Regions from separate parts of the Enterococcus sp. AZ109 genome, predicted to be linked through region 1. Evidence: riboswitches for the same ligand, from Rfam matches in the RefSeq annotation. Region 1 holds a riboswitch; each other region holds the start of a gene.
What was found. Region 1 has a riboswitch for thiamine pyrophosphate ahead of tenA (thiaminase II). Riboswitches for the same ligand answer to the same signal wherever they lie in the genome.
Positions count from the first base shown of each region.

Region 2: it holds a riboswitch for thiamine pyrophosphate, as region 1 does, so the genes downstream of both, thiT (energy-coupled thiamine transporter ThiT) here and tenA (thiaminase II) in region 1, are expected to answer to the same signal.
Region 3: it holds a riboswitch for thiamine pyrophosphate, as region 1 does, so the genes downstream of both, thiW (energy coupling factor transporter S component ThiW) here and tenA (thiaminase II) in region 1, are expected to answer to the same signal.
Region 4: it holds a riboswitch for thiamine pyrophosphate, as region 1 does, so the genes downstream of both, IGI42_RS03620 (thiamine-binding protein) here and tenA (thiaminase II) in region 1, are expected to answer to the same signal.

Region 1 covers NZ_JBIOSF010000002.1:262,376-269,870, forward strand. The annotation lists gene IGI42_RS17835 (hypothetical protein) at 1-464, shown strand, start outside; gene IGI42_RS17840 (ABC-F family ATP-binding cassette domain-containing protein) at 514-2,037, opposite strand; gene IGI42_RS17845 (hypothetical protein) at 2,490-2,795, opposite strand; gene IGI42_RS17850 (helix-turn-helix domain-containing protein) at 2,855-3,469, opposite strand; gene tenA (thiaminase II) at 3,586-4,248, opposite strand; TPP riboswitch at 4,369-4,459, opposite strand; gene IGI42_RS17860 (DUF6440 family protein) at 4,511-4,690, opposite strand; gene IGI42_RS17865 (ornithine cyclodeaminase family protein) at 5,003-5,986, opposite strand; gene IGI42_RS17870 (hypothetical protein) at 6,122-6,295, opposite strand; gene IGI42_RS17875 (hypothetical protein) at 6,308-6,526, opposite strand; gene IGI42_RS17880 (NAD(P)-dependent oxidoreductase) at 6,686-7,495, opposite strand, start outside.
Region 2 covers NZ_JBIOSF010000001.1:2,280,735-2,288,229, forward strand. The annotation lists gene IGI42_RS10915 (TetR/AcrR family transcriptional regulator) at 1-351, shown strand, start outside; gene IGI42_RS10920 (2-hydroxyacid dehydrogenase family protein) at 342-1,316, opposite strand; gene IGI42_RS10925 (low molecular weight protein-tyrosine-phosphatase) at 1,387-1,845, shown strand; gene IGI42_RS10930 (hypothetical protein) at 1,910-2,275, shown strand; TPP riboswitch at 2,337-2,435, shown strand; gene thiT (energy-coupled thiamine transporter ThiT) at 2,488-3,072, shown strand; gene IGI42_RS10940 (hypothetical protein) at 3,117-3,887, opposite strand; gene IGI42_RS10945 (class A sortase) at 4,166-4,879, shown strand; gene IGI42_RS10950 (patatin-like phospholipase family protein) at 4,941-6,581, shown strand; gene IGI42_RS10955 (YdbC family protein) at 6,551-6,769, shown strand; gene IGI42_RS10960 (YicC/YloC family endoribonuclease) at 6,779-7,495, shown strand, end outside.
Region 3 covers NZ_JBIOSF010000001.1:2,054,491-2,061,985, forward strand. The annotation lists gene lpdA (dihydrolipoyl dehydrogenase) at 1-186, shown strand, start outside; gene proC (pyrroline-5-carboxylate reductase) at 299-1,111, opposite strand; gene IGI42_RS09785 (helix-turn-helix transcriptional regulator) at 1,291-2,199, shown strand; gene IGI42_RS09790 (hypothetical protein) at 2,200-2,505, shown strand; gene IGI42_RS09795 (hypothetical protein) at 2,502-3,059, shown strand; gene IGI42_RS09800 (nucleotide pyrophosphohydrolase) at 3,134-3,463, shown strand; gene IGI42_RS09805 (helix-turn-helix domain-containing protein) at 3,613-5,127, shown strand; gene gloA2 (SMU1112c/YaeR family gloxylase I-like metalloprotein) at 5,224-5,616, opposite strand; TPP riboswitch at 5,725-5,814, shown strand; gene thiW (energy coupling factor transporter S component ThiW) at 6,049-6,567, shown strand; gene IGI42_RS09820 (hydroxyethylthiazole kinase) at 6,560-7,381, shown strand; gene thiE (thiamine phosphate synthase) at 7,348-7,495, shown strand, end outside.
Region 4 covers NZ_JBIOSF010000001.1:756,001-763,495, reverse strand. The annotation lists gene IGI42_RS03640 (conjugal transfer protein) at 1-687, shown strand, start outside; gene IGI42_RS03635 (ABC transporter ATP-binding protein) at 1,870-2,616, opposite strand; gene IGI42_RS03630 (ABC transporter substrate-binding protein) at 2,609-3,619, opposite strand; gene IGI42_RS03625 (ABC transporter permease) at 3,631-4,395, opposite strand; gene IGI42_RS03620 (thiamine-binding protein) at 4,364-4,660, opposite strand; TPP riboswitch at 4,745-4,844, opposite strand; gene IGI42_RS03615 (DeoR/GlpR family DNA-binding transcription regulator) at 4,955-5,710, opposite strand; gene IGI42_RS03610 (sugar phosphate isomerase/epimerase family protein) at 5,879-6,709, shown strand; gene IGI42_RS03605 (Gfo/Idh/MocA family protein) at 6,711-7,495, shown strand, end outside.

The sequences.
Region 1 (7,495 bases):
TGCTCATCGGCGGATTGGCCGCAACCGTTTTTGCTATTTTGGCTATGAAATTGCTGGGCTATAGTGCCTATCGCTATCAGTCAAAATTTTGGCGGCTTGTACCTTATCTTTTTGTGGCTGTAGGCTTGATTGGTTGCATTGCCCTGCTGGATTTTATTTCTACCCCACTGACTATTTCCATTAGTCCAACAATCGGAATTTTACTAATTTTGCTAATGTCTGCGATTGTCGCTGGCTTATTTTATAAGGAAAAGGACAAAGACCTTTGGCTTCCATTTATTCCTCCGCTAACCTGTAATGCCATTGGTGGTATTATTTTTCGGCTTGATGCTTTTTCTGGTCTTTTAAATTCAAAGCGCGGTGCACTGATTATCGCAGGTTGCCTGATAGCTGCGATGATTGCTCAGTATGTGATTATATTTGTTGTGTATAGAAGGCAGAAAAACCGATCGCTAAAATCATAAAAATAGCATGTGGACATACCAGAATATTGGTGTCCACATGCTATTTATGCTATTCCCCCAACGAAATTACGCGATCGACAAACTCTTCGTAGAAAGTATTTTCGTGGGAAACGACTACAACCGTGCCTGGAAATTGCTCCAAGGCTTTTTGCAGATTTTCCTTCGTTGCTTTATCGATATGGTTCGTCGGCTCATCCAGAATTAAGAAGTTGCTCTTGATCATGGTCATTTCGGCAATTTTCACTTTGGTTTGTTCGCCACCACTTAGAGTCTTCAAGCTTTGTTGCGCTAATTCGCTGCTCAAGCCCGCACGAGACAATTGACGCCGCAATTCTTTGTTGTTAGCCTTTGGATAGCGATTGCTTAAATATTGGAAAGGTGTCTCCAATGGATACTCCCAAGCTAATTCCTGAGAGAAATAATTGATTTTCGTATGGTTTGGAAAATGAAAGCTTCCGCCTAAAGCTGGTATTTCACCAATTAGTGTTTTAATTAACGTTGACTTTCCAATTCCGTTAAAACCACGCAAAGCAACTTTTTCTCCATAACGAAGAGTTAGTTTTAGCGGAGCCAGTAATGGCTTGTCATAACCCACCAGTAAATCATCCGTCTCCAAAGCTAAAGTTGTCACCAAAGGAACCGGTTCAAACACAATATTTGGCGTAGGTGAATCAGAAGGTGGGGTCAAACGTTCAATTTTTGCCAATTGTTTTTCTCGACTTTTTGCCATGGTTGAACGGGAACCGGCTTTATATTTACGGATATATTCTTCAGTTTTTTTAATATGCGATTTTTGAGCTTCATACTGGCGCATATACGTTTCCGCTCGCAGTTCTTTTTGCTTAGTCGCTTTTTCCAAGTTACCAGTGTACTTGGTCAATTGACCGAATTCGATATCCATAATATGAGTAGTTACTTCATTTAAGAAAGCCTGGTCATGAGAAACTACCAAAAAGGTTCCTGGAAACTCCTTCAAAAATTGTGTCAGCCATTGGACATGGTCATCATCTAAATGGTTCGTTGGTTCATCCAGAATTAACAAATCTGGTTTTTCTAGCAGCAACTTCGCTAATAGAATCTTCGAACGCTGTCCACCACTTAAATTCTTCAAAATACTATCCATTCCTAATACGTGAATCCCCAATCCTGTCGCAAGTTCGTCGATCAAGGTGTTCATTTGGTAAAAGTCCCCTTGGTCCAACTCATTTTGTAGACGGCCTGCCCGTTCCAATAAACGATCATCCATATCGGTAGCATACGCTTCATACAGTTTAGTAATTTCTACTTCTTTCGCTAAATCCTCAGCAAAAGCTGTTTGCAGAAATCCCTGAATGGTCATAGTTTCATCCACGTTGACGTATTGATCCAAGTAGCCCACCTGAAATTTTGGCGAGACCACTATTTGGCCTTCATCCGGCAAAATTTCGCCAGTGATAATTTTGATCAAGGTACTTTTCCCGGCACCGTTGCGACCAATTAGTCCCACATGTTCGCCTTTGTTGATTTGGGCATTAATTTTTTCATACAACAGCTTGTCCCCAAACTGTTGGGTAATGTCTACTAAATTCATCATAATTTTTTTCTCCTCATTACTGTTTCTTTTTTTTATCGGCACACATCTAATTAATAAGAAAGGTTTCGCAAACTCCTCTAGATTGAGAAGCCCTGCACTACTACTTATGTCCAAACCAATCCTATCATTTGTGAAAAACTATATTTTCTTTACAAAAAAAGCTACAGACAACAGCAATTGTCTGCAGCTACAATATTTTTTCAAAATCGAAAACACCAAGGCACAATAAATAAACCTGCCTACTTCGGGCGTTTCCGATGAAGTCTAAACCTTTATTGTATGCTCTTAACAATGCTTCATCGAATTAATCTGTCAAGAGCTGCTTTTCTTACGAATTTAAAATAATAGCTGTATATCATCAGATGTTCCCTCTTTCGCCAAGAATCATAACATGTTCCCGAGATTGTGTCAAAAAGATCAGTAAAGTTTCTGAAAAAAATGGTGATTCCGACTTATCTTTGCTTTTCGTTAAAGAAGTTGTCGATTGACGCTTCAATTCCCTGGAAGTCTTTGTTGAAGAACAGTTCCAGATCGACAGGTATCTCAGGCAGATCGGTTTCGTTTATAAAACCACCATTAGGATTAGGCACCACCAAATAATCAGCGCGATCTTTGTTCTTAAAATAGTCGAACATCACTTCGTATTTGCCAGAAAGATGCTCAGCCAGTTCTTCTCCGTTCATGTATATCCAAGGCAGAAGATTCAGCACCGGCCGAGCGTTGGTATTGATTTCGAAGACAAAGCAGAGTTTTTTCATAGAGAAAACCCCTTTTTTAACTATTGTATTCCATTTATGGGGCTTTCTCTACTAGTCATTTAACTTATTTTTTTATTGATGGCGTACATAAAGCAAGCAATGGTCAAACATGTAATTATCCGAGCAGTAAGCAACTGCCAAGTTTTTGTCAAGAAAATATCCAACACTAAAAATGTTCCTACAATTAACAAAAGTCCAAATACTACAATGGCAACTTGAGTTAAAACAACATTAGAAGTGCTTTTACTCAAAAAATCGGTTCGTTTGATATGATGAATTAGCTGATACAACAGCGCTAGTCCTGATACTAAAAAAACTAGGAGGTTCATCGCAATATTTTCAATTTTTGGCAGAGAAATCATTGGCATCATCAAGTACAAAATACCATACCCCATAATGCAGGCGAGATAAATGCCGATCAGTTTTCGATTGCTTTTGACTGTGTTGGTGTCTTTTTCAAGTTGTTTTATCATGTCCTCGTCTCCCTTTAGTAAATGATCTAAGGAGAGGTTATAAATATCACTCAACAAAATGATGCTGACGATATCAGGATAACTTCGCCCATTTTCCCAACTAGATATTGTTTGGCGGCTGACGTTGATTTTTTCAGCTAAGTCCTCTTGCGTCAATCCTGCTGCTTTTCGTGCATTCTTTAATTTTTGATCAATATTCATAACTGACCTCCTTATCCAAATTATAGGTTAGACTTCTAGACACCGAACAGAAAAAGTGCTTTACATTCAGCTTTTTACCATGTAAATATGTCTTTACATACTGATATATCAAGCTTTTAAGCGATCGCCCAAGTTTCCAAATTCATCGCCATCTCCCAAAACGCATATTCCATCTTACTGCTGATGACAAAAGCCTCCAGCATCTGCTTTTGCTCTTTCGGTTTACTCGCTTCGTATAATCGGTCTAAAACAGCACGTTCTCTTAAGATTCCCTCAGCGGCTTCCTCACCTGAATAAGTTTCAATCCACCGCTGGTACAATGGGTGCGGCGATCCTGACTTAATTAGACGAATGCCTATTTCTTGATACAACCAGGCACATGGTAACATACCTGCAAAGGCTGCATTCGGTGTACTTTCCACTAACTGTCTGTACATGTGAGAAACATAATGATAGGCAGTTGGTGCAACAGGTGTTTCGGCAATTTCTTTTTCAGTGATGTTTAATTCACTAAAAAAATCGGCACGAACCGCAATCTCGCCTAATCGTAAATTTTCTGCATTTTCTCTCATCAAGTTTTGTACTTCTTGATCTGCTGTTTGATCGGCAATCCGTTCGTAAAGTTTGCTGAAATGTTCTAAGTAATAGCGATCCTGGAGCAAATAAAACCGAAATATTTCCGGTGATAAGGTACCATCTCCAATCGACTCCACAAAAGGATGCACGAAGCTCCCCTCCCAATAAGCTGCAGCTGCTTTTCTTGCTAATTCTGTAAACATATAACTCCCCCTTACTTTTTTCTACTATTAAAATAGCCTCCTCAAAAAAGTCCACGAGGAGGCCAAACTAAAAAGAAAACCCGATCACAAAAACGATCGGGTGTAATAATTAACGATTTGACTAAAAAAGTCACACATTCCCTGCGTCAGTCCTAACTGTTTCAGGTTCAATGGGTATAATCTCAGCTTAAAAGCACCCCTAGTGTTCTTATTCGATTAATAAAAGTATAACATACCTTTTAGATGAAAACGACTCCTACTTTTATCTTCTTCGTATGACAGGTGTACCATCAGCATTCAATAATGGAGTAATTCCTGTCGATCCATAAATTGTGTTTAAGACCAATAAATATTGCACACCGGTTTTTTCATCTGTAATAACTTGCGTTTTAATCGATTTTTTGTCACTTTTTTCTTCTGAAACCATAAATCTTTCATCCATATGTCAATCTCCTTCTAACATATTAAAAGTATACCTTATTTATAGTAAACGTTTAACCACCTATTACAAAGGCAAAAACAAATATATTTAAGGTAAACTTTTTACTCCCGCTACCAAGTTTTTAATAAAAACACGAACGAACAGCCAACAATCATTCCTAACAACATAACACTGCCTCCCGAACTTTTTTATGTACTCAGTTTATCGTCAAAGTTAATAAAAATGTGCCTTTTGTCCAGATCAGCTAATAGTTTGTCCCAAACGACAAAATAAGACAAGCTTCCTCGTAAAGAACAGCTTGTCTTAATATTTCTAATCTGGAATTTCTGTACCCAAGCCTTTTTCACGGGCTTTTTGGACAATCTGACTTGCTACCACTAAATCTAAAACAGCTGTTCCAACTGATTTGAAAATAGTAATTTCTTTATCTGAAGTTCTACCTTGGACTTCTCCTAATAGAATTTGTCCCAACTCGCCAGAATACTTATTTTTTGGAATATATTCTTCTTTTAACGGTGTAATAAAGTCTCCCGCTGCATTTAGTACCCCTTCTGTTGTATCAAAGATAACCCGGTCTGCTCGCTTAATTAATTCTTTAGGAATTTCAAACATACTTGGTGTAAAGGAACCGATTCCATTAATATGTGCCCCGTCTTTTACCCAGTCTGATTCGAAGGTTGGCTCATTGGACGGCGTCGCACTGGTAATAATATCCGCACCTTCAACACATTCCCGACTAGTTTTAGTTGGAATCAAGCGTGCTTCGAATTTTCCTTGCATATCCTCTACGAAACATTCCGCCCTTTTCTGAGAGATATCAAAAATACGAACTTCGGTTAATGGACGAGCTGTTAACATCGCTTCTAATTGTTTCTCCGCCTGCCCCCCTGTTCCGATCAGGGCACCAATCTTGGCGTCTTTTCTTGCTAATAGCTCTGTCGCTACCCCTTGTACCGCACCTGTTCGCAGCTGAGTCAAGTATGTGCCATCTAACAAGGCAGTGACTATCCCACTTTTTGGATCTAAGACGATCATTGTACCAGTGACACTAGGCAGACCCCGTTCGATATTGTGCAAATAAGTCGAAACAATTTTTACGCCAAGAGATGGTTTATCCCCACCGATATAGGCTGGCATGTATGAACTTACACCATTTTCCTCTCGAATATCCACATTCGTGCGCAGTGGTGCATTTGTCTCCCCTTTGGAGAAAATCATCAAGGCTTCTTTATCTGCCTCTAGCGCCTCCTTCATGGAAAAAGTCTGGATCATGTCATCTTTTGTCAAAAACAGCATATATTTCACTCCTTGTTATATTAATGAGGCTTTCACCTCCCTGGTTCCTAAAATTACTTGGCACTCATAAATGCCCACGCAACAAATCCTAAAAAAATAAAAACTTCATTTATCAGCATTTTCCTCGTCAGTTTCTCAACTTTGGAAAGATAGTAACCCTCCACTGAAGCAGTAGTCAGCAATACCGGTAACGTCAAAAAACAGCGGCAGTCCTTTAACAAGTATTGTCACCAAAAATGTGAATAAAAGACCAGCAAATGTAATGTAAGAATCATGATAGCGAAACGGTAAAGCTCGAACATTTTTCAACATTTTCTCCACCTACCTTACAATTGTTAAATACAGCAACCACGGCACATAAATTACCACTTGTTCTAAAATTATGACAACAGCACCTATTTTAAAGCCAATTGGCAACGACTGCCGTGACAAATAAATACCTGAAATAATACCTAGAAACGGAATTGGAAAGAAAAAAGAAATCGCTAAAATAATAATTCCCGCAACACGCTGCTTATCATCATATGAGAGATTAAACATTGAAAAACTTCCTAAAGACGTTTCTTTAATTATATCATGATGAGAATACCCACCATAGTTTTATTTACGAAAAAACCATTGGCAAATCTATGATTTTCTATAGATTTTGGTTATACAAATAGGCTTAGGCAGCTACAAATATGCCTAAACCTATTTCATTTATTGCAGAAACTTCTCTATATTCTGAATTACTTTTTGTGCTAGGCGTACTTTAGCCATTGATGTCAGACCAGCACTGTGATCACCGGCAAAAACATTTGGTAAATTGGCTACCTCTTCCCCAATTCCTGCTACAGTGTCGCAAAATGCATAGGTATTAGGAAGGCTTAACCAGTTGGCTAAGTCATCAATGGTATGAGATGGCGCAATAGATAGGTTCATCAGGATTTTCCCTGGTCCCATCAATTCGAACTGTTCTTCCTCTAGCAAGACTACATTTTTATTTAAAGCGGTAATCACGATATCCACTCGACTAAGTAAGTCGTTTAACGGGTAGTAATCCATTGCCAACCTCTCTTCGATTTCCGGTTTGCGCGTGCGGCTGTAATAAGATACATCTGCTCCGAAAAAGTGTAAAGCCTCTGCTACCAGTGATCCAACTGTTCCCATACCAATGATACCAACTTTGATACCAGTCAACTCTGTTGGCTCGTCTTTCCACATTGCTTCGCCGCGCCCTTGCAGTAAGCGTACCAGTTCGCTGATTACATATTCTCTTACCCCTTCATCACCGTAATCACGAATCCCAGTGACTACAATTGCTTTTTCCTCAGCGGTCAGAATGTCGACATTTGCGCTCTCGGGAGAATACAGACTGCAGCACATTCCGATGTAACGAATAGTAGGACAAGCATCTAATACTTCTTTGTCAATATAGCTGGTAAAGCTTAGCATCACACAATCCGCATCACCAATTCGGCGAATAATTTCTTCGGTTGTATCAGGAATATCAGTATAAAAAATTGTCTC
Region 2 (7,495 bases), on a different contig from region 1:
GAAAATTGGGAAGAAGCTGTATTAGAAATGCTCAAAGAGATGCAGTATTCCCATCAATTTTATTTGAACACTGTGCAAGCTGATCCAGAAGTGCTATCTAAAGAGTTTATTGGTTTGGCGAAAAGCTTATTTATTCGTTTGTTTGAAGATGTGGATCAAGAAAGTGTATTATCTAATACAGATAAGGATTTTTATGCGCGTTTTCTTGCATATGGGTGTGGAGGAATTCTCACAGATTGGCTGTTGGCTGACGCAAAAGAACAGCCGATTACCATAGCGGCTCAGCTGTTCCGTTTTGCTAAAGATATTGAATTTTTTGCCTATCATCTGTATGAACAAGATCAGTCCTGAGGAAGACCATTGACAATGTGGTTTAGGGCGTTACCTTGGACGCAAGCGATCGCATTTTTGACGACGATTTCAGCCATTTGATTACGAGCTTCTACACTGGCATTACCGATGTGAGGGGTTAAAATTACGTTGTCGAAGTGTTTCAACGTTTCGGTTACTTCTGGTTCGAATTCATAAACATCTAAAGCAGCTCCAGCAATTTGCTGATCATTTAACGCTTGAACCAAGGCTTCTTCATCAATTAATGGCCCACGAGCAGCATTAATAACAAAAGCGGAATTTTTCATTTGTTGAAAGACTTCATAGTTTAATAAATGACGTGTTTCATCAGTTAATGGAGCATGCAATGAAAGGATATCTGCCTGCTGAATAACCTCTTTTTGGGTGTGGAACTCAACTTTTAATACTTTTTCTTGTTCTGAATCTAATTGATGCCGTTGGCTGTACATAATCTTCATACCAAAAGCAGACATTTTTTCTGCTAGGGACTGTCCAATCTGTCCCATGCCAATGATTCCTAGTGTTTTGTCCTTTAGTTCATTACCTAAAAAGAATAAAGGAGCCCAGCCGTCAAAGCCGGCACCATGCATCAGTCGATCGCCTTCTACGATTCGTCGAGAAAGAGCAATGATCAAACCAGCAGTCAGCTCTGCTGTTGCATTGGTTGAAACAATCGGAGTGTTTGTTACATAGATACCTTTTTTCTTAGCATAATCAGCATCTATATTGTTAAAACCCGCACCGAAGTTAGCGATCAAACGTAAATTGGGCGCTTGATCAATAACTGCTTGATCAACTATAGTAGATAAAGGGCAAATTAGTACTTGGCAATCTGTGATGTTTTCTATAAGCTCCTCTTTAGAAATTACACCAGTCCCATCAAAAACTTGATAGTCCAACTCAGCTTTATCCAATAGTTTGGTACCGATGGATGGAATTTTAGCAGAAAGAAAAATACGACTCATATTATCAACCTCATTTCTATGATTTGACTATAGCACGAAATACACTTTTTAGCTTGAAGGAGGCAATCAAATGAAAACGATTCTGTTTGTTTGTATGGGGAATATCTGTCGTTCGCCAATGGCAGAGGCTATTTTCCGGGATCAATTTGAAAAAATGGGGAAATTAGACATATTTAAAATAGACTCAGCGGCAACTAGTCGTTGGGAAGTGGGAAATCCACCACATCACGGTACGCAAAAAATTTTGAAAGGACATGGAATTAGTACAAAAGGGATGCATTCTCGTCAAGTGTCAACGAATGATTTTTATACAGCGGATTGGATCATTGGGATGGATCGTGAAAATGTGGAAGATTTATTGGCGCTAGCACCAAAAGGAGCGGACAAAAAAGTCTATTTATACTTAGACATTGTTCCTGGGAAAAAAAACCAAGATATCCCAGATCCTTGGTATACAGGGGATTTTGAGGAAGCATATGCTTTGATTCAAGATGGGTTGCCCTATTGGTTAACTTTTTTTGAAGAATAGTCTATGTATTGTTTTTTAACCCGCTTTTAAGTAAAATCAGAATACATTCAAGGAGGAAAATGACATGAAGAAGAAACCTGAAAAAGCAAAAAAAAATCTAATTAAAGCCTTTTCTAGTTCATCTTTCCGTTTTTTGTCTGATTTTCTAAACGATTCTGCTGATAAACGTGCACAAGAACAAGCGAATGAGACGATTATGAGTCAGTTGCGACTAGCAGCTTTGAACAATAGTTTGGTTGTTCTACAAGTACAGCATGAGAAAGATCCAGAAAAATTTGAAACGGTATCTGGTTGGCTGCCAAAAACTGTAGGCAACGATTCTTTGGTCATCAGAACGCAAGATGATCAATTACAGATGTTAACAGTAGATCGCATAAAAAAAGTAACTACTTTGGCACCAAATGGCGATCAAGAGAGTGTTTCACGCTAACTGCTTGAAATAAATAAATTATGTGCTATACTGTAATAGTAAAAAATACTAAAAGAATAATACTGTCACAAAGGGGAGCCTTCGGGCTGAGAATGAGGACACTCTAAACCCTGGTACCTGTTTCGGTCATGCGAGCGTAGGAATTGTGATGAAGTAAATAAATTTACTTCTCCTTTGTGAACTGTATGTTCAAAAAAAGGAGGAGTTTTTTTATGCACAACAAAACGAGAATTATGGTGGAGGGAACGATAGTGGCAGCATTGGCTTATATGCTATCATTCATCCCCTCGAACATCGGCAGTAGCCTTACAATTTCATTAGGGATGGTGCCTATGACTATTTTTGCTTTGCGAAGAGGAGTTCGACCAGCTTTACTTTCATCCTTTATTTGGGGAATATTACATTTCACAGGAAATCTACAGTTTCTCAGCGTTTTACAAGTTCTAATCGAGTATCCAGTAGCTTTTACCTTTGCAGGTTTTGCTGGATTATATGCACCTAAAGTTCAACAGGCACTGCTGGATCACAATCAGAAAGAGGCAGCTAAAAACATCATTCTAGGGAGCTTAGCGGGGACTGGTGCACGTTTCTTTTGGCATTTTATTGCTGGAGTGGTTTTCTGGGGCAGTTACGCATTGTGGGGAATGAATCCTTGGATTTTTTCTTTCGTGATGAACGGTGCCGGCGGTTTGGCGACGGGGATTGTAACCTCTGTAATTGCAATAGGCGTTTTGAAAAAAGTACCGCAGTTGTTTTTGCCACGTGATGCTGTAACATTAGGCATGAAAACGAGATAAAAATAAACGACCACTTCTGTCAATTAAAGGCAAAAGTGGTCGTTTTAACGAAAGGCAAATGCTAAGTCATCTTTTTCTAAGGACAGACTCCATTTTTGGCGACCTAGATCATAAGATAAGGTTCCCATTTTTTGATCTTGCTTATAACTTGGCTGATGTTTACGCCAACCTTTTTCATCAGATAAATAGATGGGAATGCGATATAATTTATTTTCAAGCTGAGCTTTTGAAAAACAGAAAACAGCACCTTCTTGAAAAATTGGATATAAATCTTTTAAAATTTCTCCTTCTAAATGAGCAACAGAAGAGCCTTTACGGAAGAATGAGCGCTTATCGTTGACCTTTTCTAGGGCAACACGAGTAATTTTATTTGCTAAGATTCGATAGAATTCATCTAAATAGCGATAATATACACGTAGGGTTTCACTACCCAAGTTGAAATAAACAAAGTTGTTTTGGAGCTTATAAAAGAATGGCGAATGCAAATGTGTACGCATATGGCCAAAATACAACAATTCGGAAATCTCTAAAGGTGTCAACTCCTTTAGTAAAGCTGGATTTGTAAAGTCAATCCACTTATTGGCTGTAGATTGTGAGAAGTTTTTGTTCGTAAAAAATTGATTGACAGCGTAAGTTCCACTAATGACCTTCAATCCGCTATGGGTGTCAAATTCACCGATTTCGACAGCGGGGTCTAATAAGAGTAGATGATCCGGTTGATGCACGATGCCCTCAACAAAGTCCGCTGGGGAAAGTCCCTTAGAAAAAACGGCATTGCTGGTAGTATCTATATATACAAAAAGCATGTCTAGCAAATCATTCACCCTCTCCAATCATCGTCATCATCATTTTAACTCATCAATTAAAAAAAAGCTCGTTTCTTTTATTTTAAAATTACATTACAGTTGAAAGCGTTATTGCAATACTTTTCACAAATAGTTTTCATCTTCATACATACTTTAAAAGATCAAAATGAACCAATGATTAATTCTCCTTTAAATAACTTAACACTAGTAAATTGAGCATCTTACAGTAAAAGATTTACGCTTACTTTGTGATATGATAAAATCGATTATAGTATGGAGGATAGCTCATGAAAAGAAAAAGAAAAAAGACCAGCTGGCTAATCAATTTTTTTTTAATTTTATTATTAATAATTGGATTGGCTTTAATTTTCAATAATCAAATAAAAAACTTTCTAATTCAATACAACGGCGATCGTTATGCTGTTTCGAATCTGTCTAAGGAAGATATTGATAAAAATATGCAAGAAAATATGCCTTTTGATTTCGATGCGGTTGTTCCTGCCAGTACAGAGGCAGTGATGCGGGCGCAGTTAAGTAATAAACGTTTACCAGTTATTGGTGGTATATCTATACCTTCTGTAGCGATTAATTTGCCGATTTTTAAAGGATTGTCTAATGAAGCATTACTGTTTGGTGCTGGGACTTTGGAACCTGACCAAGTGATGGGTGAAGGAAACTATGGTTTAGCTAGTCATCGAGCGGCAGAAGCTGGCTTGTTGTTTACCCCGTTAGATAATATTCAAGAAGGAGACAAGATATATTTAACTGATTTGACCAGCATTTATACTTATAGAACAGCGCTTAAAGTTCGCGTACAGCCAACTGAGGTAAAGTATCTAGATGTATTACCTGATCGGCGTCAGGTTACTTTGGTGACCTGCGGGGAAATTGACGGGATCACGCGAATAGTTGTACAAGGAGAACTAGAAGCAGTTACGCCTGTGGAAAAAGCAACGCAACCAATGCAAGATGCTTTTAACATGGAGCAACGAACTTATTAATTAAGAAACCACAGAGCTTACGGGCTTTGTGGCTTTTCTTTTAAAGTGGGAGAGAAAGTAAATGAAGGTACAGCAATTGTATCCATCTGAGTTGTCAAAGTATCATGAAATAATTCAGCAAGCTCGTTTGCTGTTTCCTTTTGATGTGGTACATAGTCAAGCTGCCCAACGAATGCTTCATGCCTTAAGAAAAAGGCGTGTTTATTGCATAACAGATCAGGAAGGGCAACTATTTGTTGAGGTTCAGAACATAGAAAAAACTTGGAAAATTAGAAATTTTTTAATTGTCAAAGAACTTTCCTGGCAGGAAGGGCTTTATCTTTTAGAAAAGGCTGCTCGGCAATATTTTAGAACCCATATCATACTTGTTCTAGATGCACCATTACCTTTGGCTAATTGGCTGACAAATCAAAATTATAAAAGGTGTGATTGTGGTTGGCGAAAACAACTAAATTATAATACTGCGCTGGTTCTCGGCGGGGGTGGTGCTCGCGGTGCTTATCAAATTGGCGTTTGGAAAGCTCTTTTAGAAAATAAAATTTCTTTTGAGTGGGTAGTAGGATGTTCAGTCGGTGCCTTGAATGGCGCTTTGATTGCACAGGGGGATTTAGAAGCTGCTGAGACTTTATGGCAGGAAATCTCGACTGATAAAGTACTGGAAATCAGCTTTGACGATTTAGAACAGGCTGATTTTTCGGATCATGTTCAGCAATTGCACCAATTCTTTTTCGAAGCTATCCAACAGAAAGGTTTATCTACTGGTCCTCTAAGGAACTTACTTCAAGAGCATTTAGACGCTGATAAGCTGACTAAAAGTGTGCCGTTATATGTAGTAGCTACTCGAGTTCCCATATTTAAGGAAGTCGTGGTAAAATTAAATGAACAAACACAAAGCGAGATGATATCTTGGCTGCTGGCATCGTCAGCCTTTTTTCCGTTAATGTCGATTGAATCGATTGAAGAGCAATTTTATGTTGATGGAGGTTATCGCAACAATATACCGGTTGATGTGGCTTTAAAACAGGGAGCATCGGAAGTTATTATAGTAGACGTGCATGGTCCAGGTTTGGATAAGTCGGTGAAGCTGACTTCACATGTGGTTGCAATCAAGCTGGCAAGCACTTGGGATTTAGGGGAGATGTTGCTGTTTGAGTCAGATCGTTCAAAGGCAAATATCCAATTAGGCTATCTTGAAATGCAGCGCTATTTGGGAAATAACCAAGGGCGTCGGTATTTTTTTGAACCGACAGAAAATTTCACGCAATTAACGCGAGCATTTGTTTCCTATGTGCAAAGAAAGCTGACTATTTCATTAACAGAGTTATCAGATATTCAATGGGAAATTTATGATCAGCCATTAGAGCATTTGAGTCTTTCAATGTTAGAGCAATGGGCGGAGTGGCGGCAGGTTTCACCTTTAAAGGTTTATCAGGTCAGTAGTTTAGTGAACAAGCTTTGTCAAAATATCGAAAAAGATATAGAAATGACTTCGGTCGTTTCGGTAAAAGAACATTTGAATCAGCGCTGGCAAGAAATGAATCGGTTATCCGCCTATAATCGTACGATAAAATTGTACCAACAACCGGTGGATAATTGGGAAGCTGCCTTTTCAGCATGGCCGTTGCCCACCTTGCTGGCTTTATTTTTAACATTCATTCAGGAGGAAGTACTATGGCAGGAGAATTTAGTTACGAAATTGTAGAAGAAATTGCAGTATTATCGGAAAACGCCAAAGGCTGGCGTAAGGAATTGAATTTAATTAGCTGGAATGGTCGCCCACCAAAGTTTGATTTGCGAGATTGGGCACCTGAACATGAGAAAATGGGTAAAGGTGTAACCTTGTCCAACGAAGAATTTGAGGCGCTGCAGAAAATTATCAAGGAAATGTAGAGGTTAACTATGAAAAGTATGACAGGGTATGGCCAAGGGACTGCTGTAAATGAGGCTTACGAATTAAGCATTGAATTAAAGAGTGTTAACAATCGCTTTCTGGATTTGCAGATACGCATGCCTAAAGAGCTGAATGCGTATGAGACATTATTGCGGAAAATTGCTAAAGAACAAATTCAACGTGGGCGAGTGGATATGTATATTAATTTAGCTCCTTTGAAGACAGGAAATAAAAAAGTTATTATTCAGTGGGAACTTTTGGACCAATTAATTAAGGAGCTTAAAACGGGCGCCCAAGAACGCTACGGGGTTACTGATCTGCCTGTAAAAGAAATTTTGTTGAAAAGTTTGGAGCAAGACGATTATGTGACATTAGAAGATAGCCAGCAATCTGACGAGACGCTAGAATCTTTAGTTCAGGAGGCAGCCATGCAAGCCTTCCAGCAACTTGTTCAAAGTCGTAAAGCAGAAGGTAATGGTATTCAAGCAGTCCTTGCAAGTTACCAGCAAGACATTTTTACTCAAATTAAAGAACTAAAACAATTTGTAGATGTCTACGAGGCAGACTATCAAAAACGTTTCGAAGAGAAATTACAGGAATATTTAGGTGGTGCTGTGGATCAAGACCGTCTGCTGACAGAGATGGCTATTTTGCTAGAACGTGGTGACGTGCATGAAGAACTGGATCGTTTGAGTATTCATCTAGAAAAGATGAACAGCTTGTTG
Region 3 (7,495 bases), on a different contig from region 1:
GAACTCGTTTTAGGTGCACAGATCGTTGGGGTAAATGCCAGCGACCTGATCGCAGAAGTCACTTTGGCAATCGAATCCTTCTTAACTCTAGAAGATATTGCCTTAACGATTCACGGACATCCAACCTTATCAGAAATGGTAATGGATGCTACCGAAGTAGGACTAGGTTTACCAATTCATATGTAATTTTGCGAAAAGCATGGACGAGACTGTTCATGTTTTTTGTTTGGTCTACGATTTTTAGATGAAAAAAGGGACTGCGCCGTACTTTCAAAGTAGGCGCAGTCCCTTTTTTCAGCTATTTTTGATTTAATTCCCAATCTTTTTGAATTGTAGCATCGATGCCTTTGATAACAGTTGCGATAAAGGCATTGTTTTCTAGTTCCACAATCCCGGCAACTGTTGTGCCGCCTGGCGAGCTGACGCGATCGATCAAGGTCCAAGGGTTTTCGCCGCTGGCCGCTAACATTTCGGCGCTACCTAAGATGGCTTGCGTCGCCATTTCTAACGCGATGTCTTTCGGCATACCGTTTTTCACTGCTGCCCGAGCGATGGAATCAATGAATAAGAAGGCATAAGCAGGTGAGCTGCCGGCAATGGCTGTGAAGATGGAGAAGTAATGCTCATCCAACGGCCAAGCCTTGCCAATGGCATTAAACAAAGCAATCACATTGGCCACGTCTTCTTTTGTGGCATGAGGATTTCCGCAAACTGCTGCCGCACCTTGACCAACCATGGCGTTCACATTGGGCATGACCCGCACAATCCGAATTGGCTGATCGGTTTCAAAGACTTCGTAAATGGCTTCGGTACTCGTTCCTGCCGCAATCGACACCACCAAGGGTTGGTTGGTGAGAATTTCATCTTTGGCTTCTTGCAATACCCCTTTAATCACATTTGGCTTCACCGCTAAAACCAAGGTATCCACGATTTGAATTAATTCTTGTGGGTCAGCAACAGCATGTGCACCTAATTTAGCGGCAAAAGTCTGCACCTTTTCTGTTGCAATATCATAAAGATATAAATCCTTCGCTTCACTAAACTGATTATCCACGAGCCCTTGCGCAATTGCTGAGGCCATATTTCCGGCACCGATAAATCCTATTTTCATAATTATCCCTCCAAAAAGTGTTTGATTCTAATCTTTCTGATATACTAATAGAGTTATTATAGAGTGTTTTTAGTCTGTGAAAAATAGTGTAGATAAAGAAAAAAGTGTTGGATGATAAGGTGGTGGCAAAAATCGCTTACTTTAATGAAGCTCATTATGAAGCTTTTTACCAGTTTTTAATGACTTTAGACTGCTATCTGCATGACAATGAGTCTATGGTTAAGGAAGTGACCGCTTTTGCGGCGAATCCTCAGCGAGAAATTTCGGCTTTTGTTTCTCAGGAAGCCCGAGGAAGAGTGGAGGTTCCCCGAGGTTATACGCGAATTTTGTACATCCTTGAAGGAGCTGCTAGGGTAGAAATCGACGGAGATACTGCTGATTATCAAGCAGGACATTTGTTTTTAACCAATGCTCGTACGAAAATAGCTTATGAAGAGCAGGAGCAGACTGCAGTAATCAGCTTTTATTTCAAGGACAGTTACTTCACCGATTCGCTGCTGACTCAGTTTGCTGAAGAGCAGCAGCTTTACCGTTTTTTTGTAGAGGCCATCAGTGAGGAATTTCGTCATACCAGCCGCTATATGATTTTTCATTTTGCTCAGATGACGGATGTACACGTCTATTCTTTGTTACTACTGAAACAAGTGGTGAAGATGTATTACTTCAACAACAAAGTGACCAAAGCAGCTTTTGTATTGTTAATCGTCGAGATCAGTCAAGGAGCCGACCAAGCTTTGGTGAAAAAAGATCGCTATGTAGCTAATGATCAGCTGATCGAAGAAGTTTTAGCTTATATTGATACCATGATTCGAACGATAAAGCTGGAGGAAACGGCCGAGTATTTCCATTTTCATCCCAATTATTTGTCGGCATTATTAAAAGAAAAAACAGGACAAACCTTCACTGAGATTGTGTTACATAAACGCATCCAATTAGCCAAAAAGAATCTATTGCAAACCAATCTATCTGTTCAAGAAATTGTTGAACACCTAGGTTACAAAGATAAGGCCTTTTTCTATAAAAAGTTCAAGCAAGCAGTGGGTACAACTCCTAGAGCGTACCGCATGCAATACAAGGAGGAGAAGTAGATGTATGAGGAAAATTTTCGCGAGCTGCACTTAACGGTGATTAACTTACCTGTTGAATGGGCTGAGGAAGTACCAATTTATTCAGGCTATTTAAAAGAATTACCTTTTATTATTGGAGAAGGTAATTCAAAAAAAGAGCTTTATCGCCAGCTGCTGGAGCAATACCAATCCTATCGTGACGAGCAGCAAAAGGATGAAGAGGAGGCGGAAGAAGAGACTTTGTTAAGCGCTAAAGACTTCTTCCGATACTACGATGGTGAAACACCAGATGACCTATCTTGGTTTGACTTGGAGGGGAAAGAATGACTGTCATCCAACTCTATGTTTTGGAAACACCTGTGTTAACCTTTCAAAAAGCTAGTTTGTCCTTGTTAGGTGAAACTCATACTGTGGAAGTCAACAATTCTTATCGTTCAACCGAAAGGGAAGAGCTGTTTCAGGAGTTAGAAAATGCCTGTATACAATTGATCAAAAAAGGGTACGAGCTATTAGAGAGCATTGGAGAAACTGAGGATTTTATCGACTTTATTTATATAAATTATGAGAATGGCTTGGCTTCACCAACCCTAGAGCAGTTACTACAGTTTCCTTTTACTAAGGTTAATAAACTTCTGACGAGTGTTTTTCAGGAAGTAGCAGATGTAGTGACGGATAAATTTTTCGAAGAGCTGACTAATCGTTTGGAAGAAGTAACTGACGATGAATTGGTGATGGAAGCCCATTTAGGCGAAGAAGAGCTACAGTTGGAAGTTCTTCTCCCTAAAGCATTCTCAGAAACGGTTAACTTAGAGCAGTTGATGGTGGACTATCAAGGAACTTTGGAAGAGGTTACTCGTTGGTTTTTAGAGGCACTTATGTAAAAAATGCTGGTTAAGGGAGCTTTTTATGTAGTAAGTAAAGATTTGTTTACGAGATAAAAAAAGGAGAATGTGCGTTGAATAGCATGGAAAAAATTAGTCAATTTCGTGAAGAACGGAATTGGCGGCAGTTTCACAATGAAAAGGATCTAGCTTTGTCAATTTCTTTGGAAGCAGCGGAATTATTGGAATTGTTCCAATGGAAGACTTCCGAGGAGGCACTTAAAAATCCCGAACGCTTGAAAGAAGAACTGGCCGATGTGTTAATTTATTCATATATGATGGCCGATAATTTAGGGTTTGATATCGATGGAATTATTACAGAAAAGTTAGAAAAAAATACGATCAAATACCCGGTTGAAAACAGTAAAGGTAATAAGAAAAAATATACGGAGTTGAGTCAGTAGCTAGTAATGCTATTGCTCTAACTATACTTGCTGGATTATACTAATTTTTTAATTAAATTCTAATTTGCTTTTTCGTGAAGCTAAATTTACAAAAATGTAAAAACCTGATACCCTCAAATTGTAAGGGAGTGCATAAAGGGGGAGATGGGATGGACTTTCGGGATATTCTCGGTACAAGCAATAAGCGAAGACTGCGACTAATTGAAGCGCTGTATTATCAGCGTGACGGATTGCCAAGTGATCAGCTAATGAGTGAGCTGGACTGCTCACTTCCCATATTGCTAGATGATGTAAAACTAATAAATGAACAGAGTGATCATTTTCATATTGAAAAATATAAAGGTCTTTATCGCTTATCGATGAGAGGACGAGTCAGTATTGGTAATTTGTATGCAGACACTTTAATTCATTCACAAGAATTTCAGATCATTGAACAGTTGCTGTATGAGGAATGTAACAATATTACTTCTTTAGCTGAACGGTTGTATCTAAGTGTTTCCAACACACAACGCTATTTGAAAAAAGTGAAAGTTGCGTTAGAGAAAGCGGGGATGTACTTACGCTATCGACCGTTGCGAATTGAAGGCAAGGAAAGTGTGATCCGACACTTTTATTACCGTTATTTCGTTGAGAAGCAGAATGCTTTTGACAATATTTTGCCGATGCTAAAGGATTTCCAATTTAATTCGATTGAACAATTTGTAGTTGATTTTGTTAAGAAGAATAATTTATATCGGAAGTACATCTTTCAAAAAAGGTTAATCTATACAATTTATGTCAGCTTATGGCGAATTAAAAATGGCCATATGTACCCAGCAGATGAACTGCGTAAGGAAGGATTTATTTTGCCAGATCAAGAAAGGTATGACGGATTTAATAAGACTGCTCAGGATCTTTTTCATGTACAATTGTCAACTGACGTTTTACGGGACTGTATGTGGTTAATTTATTCCGATACCATCGTTTTTAGTAGCGCTCATCGCGAAATGGCACTGGCAGATAATTTGCGCTATCAAAAATTATTTCATCAGCACTTTGAGTTAGCTGAGGACTTCAATAAGCTAGTGAGTGAAAAAATGGATCAACAGGCACTGATTAATATGACCACAGTATTAATGAATGATTACTACTTATATGACAAAGATGGAGCATTTGTGTCTATTCTACGTCGTAACCGCGATACCTTTTTAGAAATGACCGAGATTATGTATCAAAAACCAATTTTTCTTGTATCGGAAATTGTCCGAAAATTCGTAAAAAAATATGCGATGTACCGAGAATCCGATTTTGTGATGAATTATGTGTATTTACTTTTGACGGCGGAAGTGGATAGCTTACAGATGTTGGTGGAACAAGATCAGAAGATTCGCTTGCTGCTTTTGTCCGATTTGACTCCGACAGAAGAAAGTTTTTTAGCTAAACAGATTCGCCGAATTGTGCATGGGAATTTTGATATCTTCTATTTTGAAAATGTAGTAGACCGCAAGCAGGGCATGTATAAAGAGATGTTAACTTATGACGGCTTGATCACTACTGGTTCAGTAGAAGGTGTGCCGAATGATTTTCCGGTAATAGTAATGGATCCATTCGTGACACCTAAAGCTTTGGTAGTTATTCAAAATTTAGTTAATGATCTATCTTTGAAGAAAGAATTAGGACTATAAAACATTCTGTTATTCTCAGTTAATAAGACTAATAATTTATCAGCTCGGTCTTCAGATACGAGTGAAATCAAGTAAAGCCAGTGAATTTTGCTGGCTTTACTCATGTAATTCTAAGGGCAAACCATCAGGGTCAAAAAAGAATGTCATTTTTTCACCGGTGAAATCATCGGTCCGTAAAGGTTCACACGACACACCTCTTGCTTCCAAATAAGCAATGGTCTCATCGATTCTATCAGTTTTAAAGGCTAAATGACGCAACCCACTAGCTTCGGGATAACTAGGGCGCTTTGGAGGATTCTTGACGGCAAAAATCTCTAATTCAGCACCATTAGACAGCTGTAAGTCCAGTTTGTAATCTTGACGCTCTTCACGATAGTGCTCTCTTAAAATAGGAAGTTTTAGAATATCCACGTAAAATTCACGAGCTTTCTGATAATCTGATACGATAATCGCAACGTGATGGATGGTGTTAAATGATGGATGTTGCATAAATAGACCCCTTTCTGACCTAAAGCATAGCATAGATTTTGATAGAAATCTTGATAGGTGTCTACCTTAATGAAAAAAAGTATGATATACTTTAATTACAATTTCATATAGAAACATTTGGGGTGCTTAAAAGCTGAGATTATACCCATGGAACCTGAAACAGTTAGAACTGGCGCAGGGAAATGTCGTAAAAACATCAAGCGCGCCCGTCCATTTTTTGGTCGGGCTTTTTTCATCGATTGTGAGGTATCTTTTTGACAAATTGATGGGTTGTTGTAATCGTAGTATCGAGGTCTGGCTTCATCAAAGTCGCTTTGAACTACAATAAAAAAGCGATTTGCTAAACCTTTCTGAGGACTCCTTTTGCTTCTATTTTGAAAGAGGAGTCTTTTTTTATTGGTGGGAGTAAAATACAGAAAGGAAGTTGGAAGTTTGCAAAAAGATAAACTGCAAAAAATGATGTTGTTAGCAATGATGATCGCACTGGATGTGGTGCTGTCGCCACTTTTTCGTGTGGAAGGAATGGCACCAATGTCTAGTGTGATGAATGTTCTAGCCGGTGGACTGTTAGGACCACTTTATGGAACGGTGATGGCTTTGTGCTGTGGAATTATTCGAATGCTTTTATTAGGAATTCCACCGTTAGCACTGACTGGAGCAGTCTTTGGAGCATTTTTAGCAGGACTGTTATATCGAGTTACTAACAATATTTATGGATCTATGGTTGGAGAAATTATTGGAACAGGGATTATTGGTTCATTATTGTCTTATCCGGTAATGGTTCTGTTTACCGGCAGCCAACAAGGAATGTATTGGTTAATTTATACTCCCAGATTTATTGGAGCGGCCATAATTGGTTCCTTTGTTGCCTTGTTTGTTTGGAAATTGATTTATCGAGTACCCGTGTTCAGAAGATGTCAGCAATTATTTGGAGGGATCAGTAATGACTAAACTATTAGCAGCAGTAGAAGATGTATTTCCGTTATCCACGTCACCATTGGTTCAGTGTATCACGAATGAAATTACTTGCGAGTCAATGGCAAATGCTTTGTTGTATATTGATGCTAAGCCAGTAATGGCTGATGACGCCCGTGAGTTTCCGGCTTTTTTCCAACAGACGGATAGTCTATTGCTAAATCTAGGACACATATCTCCACAGCGCGAAGCAAATATATTTGAAGCTAGCCGCTTTGCTAAAAAGAACCACAAACCAACTGTAATCGATGTAGTGGGTTTGGCAGCTAGTCCTTTGCGTCAGGAAATGGCGCTGCAATTAATGAAGCAGCCACCTGAAGTAGTCAAAGGTAACATTTCAGAAATGCGGGCGCTTTGCCAATTGGAAAGTCATGGACGAGGAGTTGATGGTAGTTCGCTTGATCAGTCGGAGGAAGCATTAGTAGAATTGACAGATGCACTGAAGTCTTTGGCAGCTGAATATCCACAAACAACCTTTTTAGCAACTGGAGCTGTTGATGTGGTCGTCAACCAGACAGAGGCGTGTTTGTTAAAAAATGGTGTAGCGGAGCTGGACTGTTTTACCGGAACTGGTGATATCGTAGGGGCGATGATTGCAGCCGTATTAGGTATTGGACTGGAAACATTCCCGGCAGTCATCGCAGCGGTTAGTTACTTTAATTGTTGTGGAGAAAGAGCCAAGGAACTAGTTCCCGAGGGATTGGCTGACTTTCGTCAAGCGACTTTAAATCAGCTTTCGGTGTTGATGAAGCAGGAATGGGAAAAACAAGTAAAGGGGCAAATGGTGTGAATAAAGAACTATTAAAACTTTATTTAGTAACCGGACGTTACGACTTTAGCGAGGAACAGTTTTTAACGATCATTGACCAAGCATGTCAAAGCGGAGTAACTTTGGTCCAGCTGC
Region 4 (7,495 bases), on a different contig from region 1:
GCGCAGGAATTTTACACTTGGGAACCGAATCAAGAGCAGCTGGACGCACGAATGGAAAGATTGAAAAACTATTTGCCTGAGAATCTACAACAAATGAATCAAGAAATGATTCGTTCCGATATCCCTACGAAGTCTACTGTAAACAAGGTTCAAATTTGGGAAGTGGGAGCAATCAACGAATCATACTATAAAGTGTTGTACTCTGTAAACCAAGTGATTGAAGAAAGTATTGGAGAGGAAGTAGAAAGACGCGGCGTAGAATCTGCATTCTCAGTAACAGTACGCATCAACAAACAAAACCAATTAGTCCTACTTACAAATCCAGTAATGGCTTCTCTTCCATCAAAATTAGAAGTCAAAAATGATCCATTACAAGATGACTCCACCATCACGCAAGAAACAAAAGAAGAAATCAAAACATTCTTGACTACTTTCTTTACTGCTTATCCATCTGCTAGTGAAACGGAACTACTTTATTATGTTGAAGATACAACGATTCAAGGAATCAACGAAAATTATATCTTTTCTGAACTCAGAGCGATTAACTATTTTGAGGATAATGAGGGCGTGAAAGTGAAAACGGCCGTTTCCTACTTGTCACCCGATACAAAGGCTACATTAGTTTTTGATTATGAGTTAGTCTTGAAAAAGAATCAAAAGAATTGGGTTATTTTAGATGGGATTTAGGCTTACAACTTATTTTAGTCCTGATAAAATAGAAAGAAAACAAAGGAGTGATTAAAAGATGACTATTTCTTTTTGTATCGGATGGCTACTAGTCGGGATTATCGATTTTGTCCTTTATAAGATAATGAAAAGAACTAAAAGTATATTATTATGGTTACTGGTAAACGGATTAATTCTGTTTCTTTCACTTGTTTTTTGTATCGGATCGTTTATCATTTTGAGGTTTATTATAAAGTGAATTGAGTTCGATCAGTTATTTTTTTGTGATAAGACTTTAATTTGTATACGCTAGGCCATAGTTGATTTTATCGTTACCAGCTGATGTCTTTTTTCGAATTTTTTTATAAAAACTTCCATTCATCGGACGAAAGTTATAAAATGGAAAATCATCGACTAGTTAGTACTTACTACAGGGAAAATCAAGGAGGTGAGACCTTTGGTAAAAAATGCACGCACATTTGTTTGGTTGTATCTTATAATAATAGCGCTTGCCTTATTTGCGATTGTCACTCCTAACTTTACCCTTTCGAAAATCGCTTTATTGCTTTGTTCCTTTATCCTTATTGTGATGTTATCTCCAGGAAACAAAAGTTGACCAAGCAAAATGCTCCCCATACAACCTTGTTTCGCAGGATGTATGGGGAGTTTTTAGTAGGTGGAGAATTTCGCAAAAACACACTAGAGGAATTCTTCAAAGATTTTCATCCCCAGTAGTTCTTGAGATATATTGACGTTGTCAAACAAAGAGATACTCGCTTCTTTAATGCTGAAGGATTGGGTATGATCATGATCGTTGATCGCTAATGGCAAAACAGTCTGAGCATTTTTATCGATGACCTAGTCCAATTTAAGGCTTACCGCAGTTTTTATCTTAGCCGCTTTAAGATGTGCCGAGTGTGGAATCACCACAGTGTCTTAAAGCAATGACAAGGCTTTTTATCGGTTGAAAGTATGCTAGCAAAAAGTTGATTCGGCGATTTCTTCCTTCTTAAAAACATTATTAATTTGTTGTATTAGACCAAATTTATCGTTGATGTTAAGACTTACGAAAAAGAATTCTGCTGAAAATGCTGATTAAAACTCTCAGGTAGAAATTGGCATATTTTGCTGAGATGTAAATTGTTCACCTAGCAGACGTGATGCTTTTTTTGTATTGGAAACCATATACTATATGGTGGTGACTTAGGGCTCAAACTTAGTATTCAGATTCTCGATTACTTGCTTTTTATAATCAAGAAATTCTTTTGTAAGCTGAAAATCCGCATTTTTTTCTTTGCTCAACTCGATCATGTCTAGCTGGTCATCGCTCTGATTTTTCAAGATATAGATTCGATCAGACAATTTAATAGCTTCATCAATATCATGGGTAATAAATAGTGTCGTTAATGATAATTTTTTGTGGATATTGAGGTACCACTCATGAATTTCAGATTTAGTAAAGCTATCTAAGGCACTAAACGGTTCATCTAGTAAAATCAAATTAGACGAAAATAAATAGGTTCTTAGTAAAGCGATTCGCTGACGCATTCCACCGGAAAGATCTTTCGGATAAGATTTACTCACACTTGCCATGTTAAATTCTTCCAGAAGTTGGTTGGCCCTTTGAAGGGCTTCCTTCTTTTTGACTCCCTGTAAAATCAATGGCAAAGTGATGTTTTCTTCGATTGTTTTGTATGGAAGAAGTAAATCTTTTTGGAGCATATAGGAAACCTTTCCTGGCATATCAATGACGGATTCTCCATCTAACAAGACCTCACCGCTACTGGGGGTTAAAAGACCGGCAATAATGCTAAAAAGCGTTGACTTTCCAACTCCGCTCGGACCGATGATACTGATGATTTCATGATCGAGCACATGGAGATTCAAATGGTGCAAGACTAGTTTTTCTGAAAAATATTTTGACACATCTTTGACTTCTAGCTTAATCATTCTGCTCACTCGGTAGATAATCATTGGTAAATCCTGTATTTTCAGGAATTTCTTTATCAATTAGTTGGTTTTTTCCTAACCAGGTATAAAAATCATTCCAGCGCTGCGAATCAATATATCCCCATCTATCTTCGTCGGCACGATATTGTTCGGACAACCATTTTTGACTTGCCAGAACTAGGTCTTTGTTCAACTCAGGTGCCTCTTCGACTAAAATATCGGCAGCTTCCTCGGGCGACTCAATGGCGAACTCGTAACCTTTTTCAGCGGCTTTTAGGAATTTCTTCGCCACATCTCCATGCTCCTTTAAGAAGTTGTCGTTTGAGATAATTACAGGCGTATAATAGTCAAACACCGGATTCAAATCCTTAAAATAAAAGTAATCAATTGGGACACCTTCGCTTTCAGCAGAAACGCCACCCCAGCCGTAGAAAACCCAGATAGCATCCGCTTGTTTTTCCTTCAATGCCATCGGTTCATCCACAATATTATTCGGAATCAAATTAACTTTTTCAAAATCACCGCCGTCTTTTTCCATTACGTTGGCGATAGTGGCTTGCTCAACAGGTGAATCCCATGTAGCATAGGTTTTGCCTTCCAATCCTTTAGGTCGGTCAATACCTTCACCCTTAAGAGACATGATACCAGACGTATTATGCTGTAAAATAGTCGCTACAGCTGTGATTGGTAGTGAATCATCTGAAGCATAGTTCGGTGCTAGCGAATCTTGAGCGCTAATTCCAAATTGAGCTTTGCCACTCGCTACGATTGCGGAGGCATCTCCATCAGAGGGTTGCACAATTTCAACATCCAATCCTTCTTCTTCAAAATAACGTTTTTGTTGTGCTACGTATAGTCCTGTATGGTTGGTATTAGGTGTCCAATCTAACACAAACGTAATTTTTTCCAACTCTTTGTTTTCTGTTGCGCTTTGCTCATTGCTACATGCTCCTAGAACCAATAAACTACTCAAAGCAACTAATGCTTTCCACTTTACCTTCATTTTTACTCCTCCTATACTTCTTTTTTCCAGGGCATAGCCAATTTTTCTGCCAAATTGACCAATGCCATCAGTAATAAACTAATTAATGAAATCAAAAAAATTACTGCAAACATCTTGTCAAAATCATAAGATTTTCGTACTCGTGTCATATAGACACCTAATCCTTCAAAGCCGCCCAGCCATTCTGAGATAACCGCACCAATTACTGCATAAGTCACAGCGATTTTTAGAGCAGAAAAAAAATCACCAAGACTTGCGGGAATCTTGATATGCCAGAAAATTTGTCTGCGATTTGCTCCCATCGAACGTAATAGCCGCAATTCATCATGATCAACAGAAGAAAAGCCATTCAACATAGCAACGGATACTGGGAAAAACACAGTGATGACAATCAAAACAACCTTTGGTAAAACGCCAAAACCAAACCAGATTGTCAATAAGGGTGCAATAGCAACAGTGGGAACAGTTTGCGTTAAAATCAGCAGGGGATAGATAGTTTTTTTCACTCTTTCGAAGTTATCCATAAAAATTGCAACTGCGATCCCCAGTGACATTCCTAAAAATAAACCTAATAACGCTTCGATCAATGTGATTCTGGAATGGAACAATAGTAAATCAAAATCATTGATAAAGGCCTGACCAACCTGTAAAGGAGAAGGGAGCATGAACGTTGGAATCCATCCTAACGAACTAACACCTTGCCACACCATAAGAAGGACGAGTACCGAAACACCAGAGTAGAGGTTAATGCTGGTGCTTTTTCGTCTTTTCTTCAATCCCAAACACATCTCCTTCAGGTTTGTAAGTGATTTTTACATAAGCAGATACGCCTTGAGATCCCGCTTTAATTGCAATCAGTTGACAGTTTTTGACGATCTCCATCAATTCATCATAATTTCCCTCAATACTTGTTTCAAACGCCCCAACCTGATAAGTCAATCCTGTGCTTGCTATATAAGCGATTACTTCATCAACAACACGAACAACTTCTGATTCACCTTCTACTTTTGGTAGTACTTGAATTGCGATACCTGCTTCCATTTTTCTTCCTCTTTTCTTGAAATTAATTAAAATAAAAAGGCATTTTCCCCAATAGAGAAAATGCCTAAAATAACCAAAAATGATTCTTTTTTTCGACATGCTCCCTACGCTGGTCTTAACCAACAGGTTCAAAGGGTCAGGTTTTTAACCTTCTCAACGCTTGTGCGTCCCCCTGCATCTTTATTTAATTGTTTTTAATAATACATTTCTTTGATTTGTTCGTCAACATACTTTTGAAAATCAGTAAAACAAAAAACGATTAAAAACGATAAACGGGTTTTAATCATTTTTGTTTTATACTTGATGAATGTCTAGATCTAGATTGTAATAAGGTTCCAAGATAGCATTATTAATTCCTTTTTCCGTAACAATAGTATCTAAAGAAGTAGCACTATCAACAAAGAAAGTTGAAGTTGTGCCAATTTTTTCTTTCGTTACAATACCGATTTTATGAGAACTTTGTTGAAGCAATTGTTTTTTTATTGCAGCTTCTTCAAATGATGGGACAGTGATCCCTTTTTCAATATCGATTGAAGAGATACCCAGTATACACAGCTCTATATTGATACCTTCAATTGCTTTTAATGTAGCAGAGCCTTTTAATACTTTAGAATGTTTATCCAACTCACCAGGCAACAAATTGATGGTAATATGCTCATGATCGCATAATGCTAATGCAATCGTAGGGCTATTGGTGATAACTATCCCACTATAATCGTTAGGAATGTTCTCTGCGAAAAAAAGATTCGTTGTACCACTATCAATGTAGATTACTTTTTTTCCATCAATTAGTGATGCTGCTTTTTTGGCTAGCATTTTTTTGCTGACTGAGTGTTGATCAATTCGGTGCTCAAATGGCAGGTTGGTGTTATCCAATCTTAGCGCGCCACCGTGAACGCGTTGGACAAGTCCAAGCTTAGCTAGTTCTTGAAGATCTTTTCGAATTGTATCTTCCGTTACCTCTAATTCTTTGGTGAGATCGTTTACTAAAACTTTACCTTCTGCCTCTATTTTGCTCAAAATATATTTGTGGCGTTCGCTTTTTAACATTATTTTCTCCTTTAATCGAAATTTATTGATTCTTATCGTTTTCCATTGTATAATGATAGCATAAAGAAATCGATTAATTACTGACACGTGCTATTTTAATCCATATTTCTTTTGTTGTACACCTAATGTTAGCGCTTAAAAGAAATCAACTTGGAGGATGATGCAGTTATGAAGTTTGGAATATTTTCAAAAGTTTTTCTGAAGTACCAGTTGGACGACGCTTTGAAGAAAATTGCTGGTTTGGGTTTTGAGAGCATTCAATTTAATTTTGCTAATGTTGGTCTACCTAGTTTACCACAGTCTGTAGAGAAACATATTTTAGAGAATATTAAGGACTCTTGTGAAAAAAATGGGGTTGATATTGCCGTCATATCCGGTACGTTTAACACTTTAGAGTTAGATGAGACCAAAAGGAAAGAAAATTTAGCTGGATTTGAAACGGTTGTAAAATCTGCAAAAATGCTAGGCGTTCCTTTTGTTTCTATATCAACAGGTAGCTTTAATCAAGAAGACTTTTGGAGTCCTCATCCTGATAATCATACTGAGAAAGCTTGGGTGGTACTTAGCAAGTCTATCGAAGCTATGCTCAAAGTAGCTGAAGAAAACAACGTCACCATCGTTTTTGAACCAGAGCAGGCAAATGTCGTTAGCTCAGCAGAAGATTCTTTGCGCTTGATTAATCTATTCGACTCTAAACATCTAAGAGTGCTGTATGATCCGGCTAACATCGTGACAATAAAAGATGCTGACAATCAATTAGAAAAAATAGAACGTACACTTGAGCAACTCAAAGATGTAATCTCGCTAGCTCACTGCAAAGACGCTCTTGTGACTGATAAAGAAATCAAATTTGCTCCCGTTGGAAAAGGTACCATTCCATTGGTGGAATACTTAAGGAAACTAACTAAGTTTTATGACGGGCCAATTATTATGCATGGATTAGAAGAAGAAGACATTGAATATGCACTAGAAAATTTAGGATTAATGGAGGAAAAGTAAGATGACAAATATAAAAAAAGATGACAAATTAGTGAAAATTGGGGTACTTGGAGCGGGACAAATTTCACAGGCTGCCCACTTTGATTCAATTAGACGATCTAAAAATGCTGAATTGTATGCAATCTGTGATGTAGATGAGTACTTACTGAATGAAATGAATAGTATCTATCACCCAACGAAATTGTACAGAGACTTTGATGAAATGCTAAAAGATCCAGAAGTTGACGCAGTGGTTATTGGGATCGCAGATAATTTCCACGTGCCAATGTCAATCAAAGCAATCGAAGCTGGAAAGCACGTATTAGTTGAAAAACCTTTAGGCATGTCTATTGAAGAAGTTGAAAACCTTGGTAAAATTGTAGAGCAAGCAAAGGTTCATGTACAGGTAGGAAACATGAAACGCTTTGATCCAGGTATTGAAGCAGCAAAAGACTTTATTGACAATGAAATGGGAGAAATGCTGGCATTAAAAGCTTGGTACTGTGATAATACGTATCGCTACACAACTACTGACAATGTCCAACCAGTGATTCTTACAGGTCCTAATGCGAAAAAACCTGCTGGAGATCCAAAAGCGGATAAGCGTCGCTATTATATGAGAGGTCACGGAAGTCATTTGTTTGATACGGCAAGATATCTTGGCGGAAACATTATAGCTGTAACGGCTTGGCTAACTGAAAAATACGGTTCTTATTCTTGGTTTGTTACGGCAGAATTTGAAAATGGTTTTGTTGCGCAGTTAGATTTAACATTGCAGGTTAGAATGGATTGGCACGAAGGCTTTGA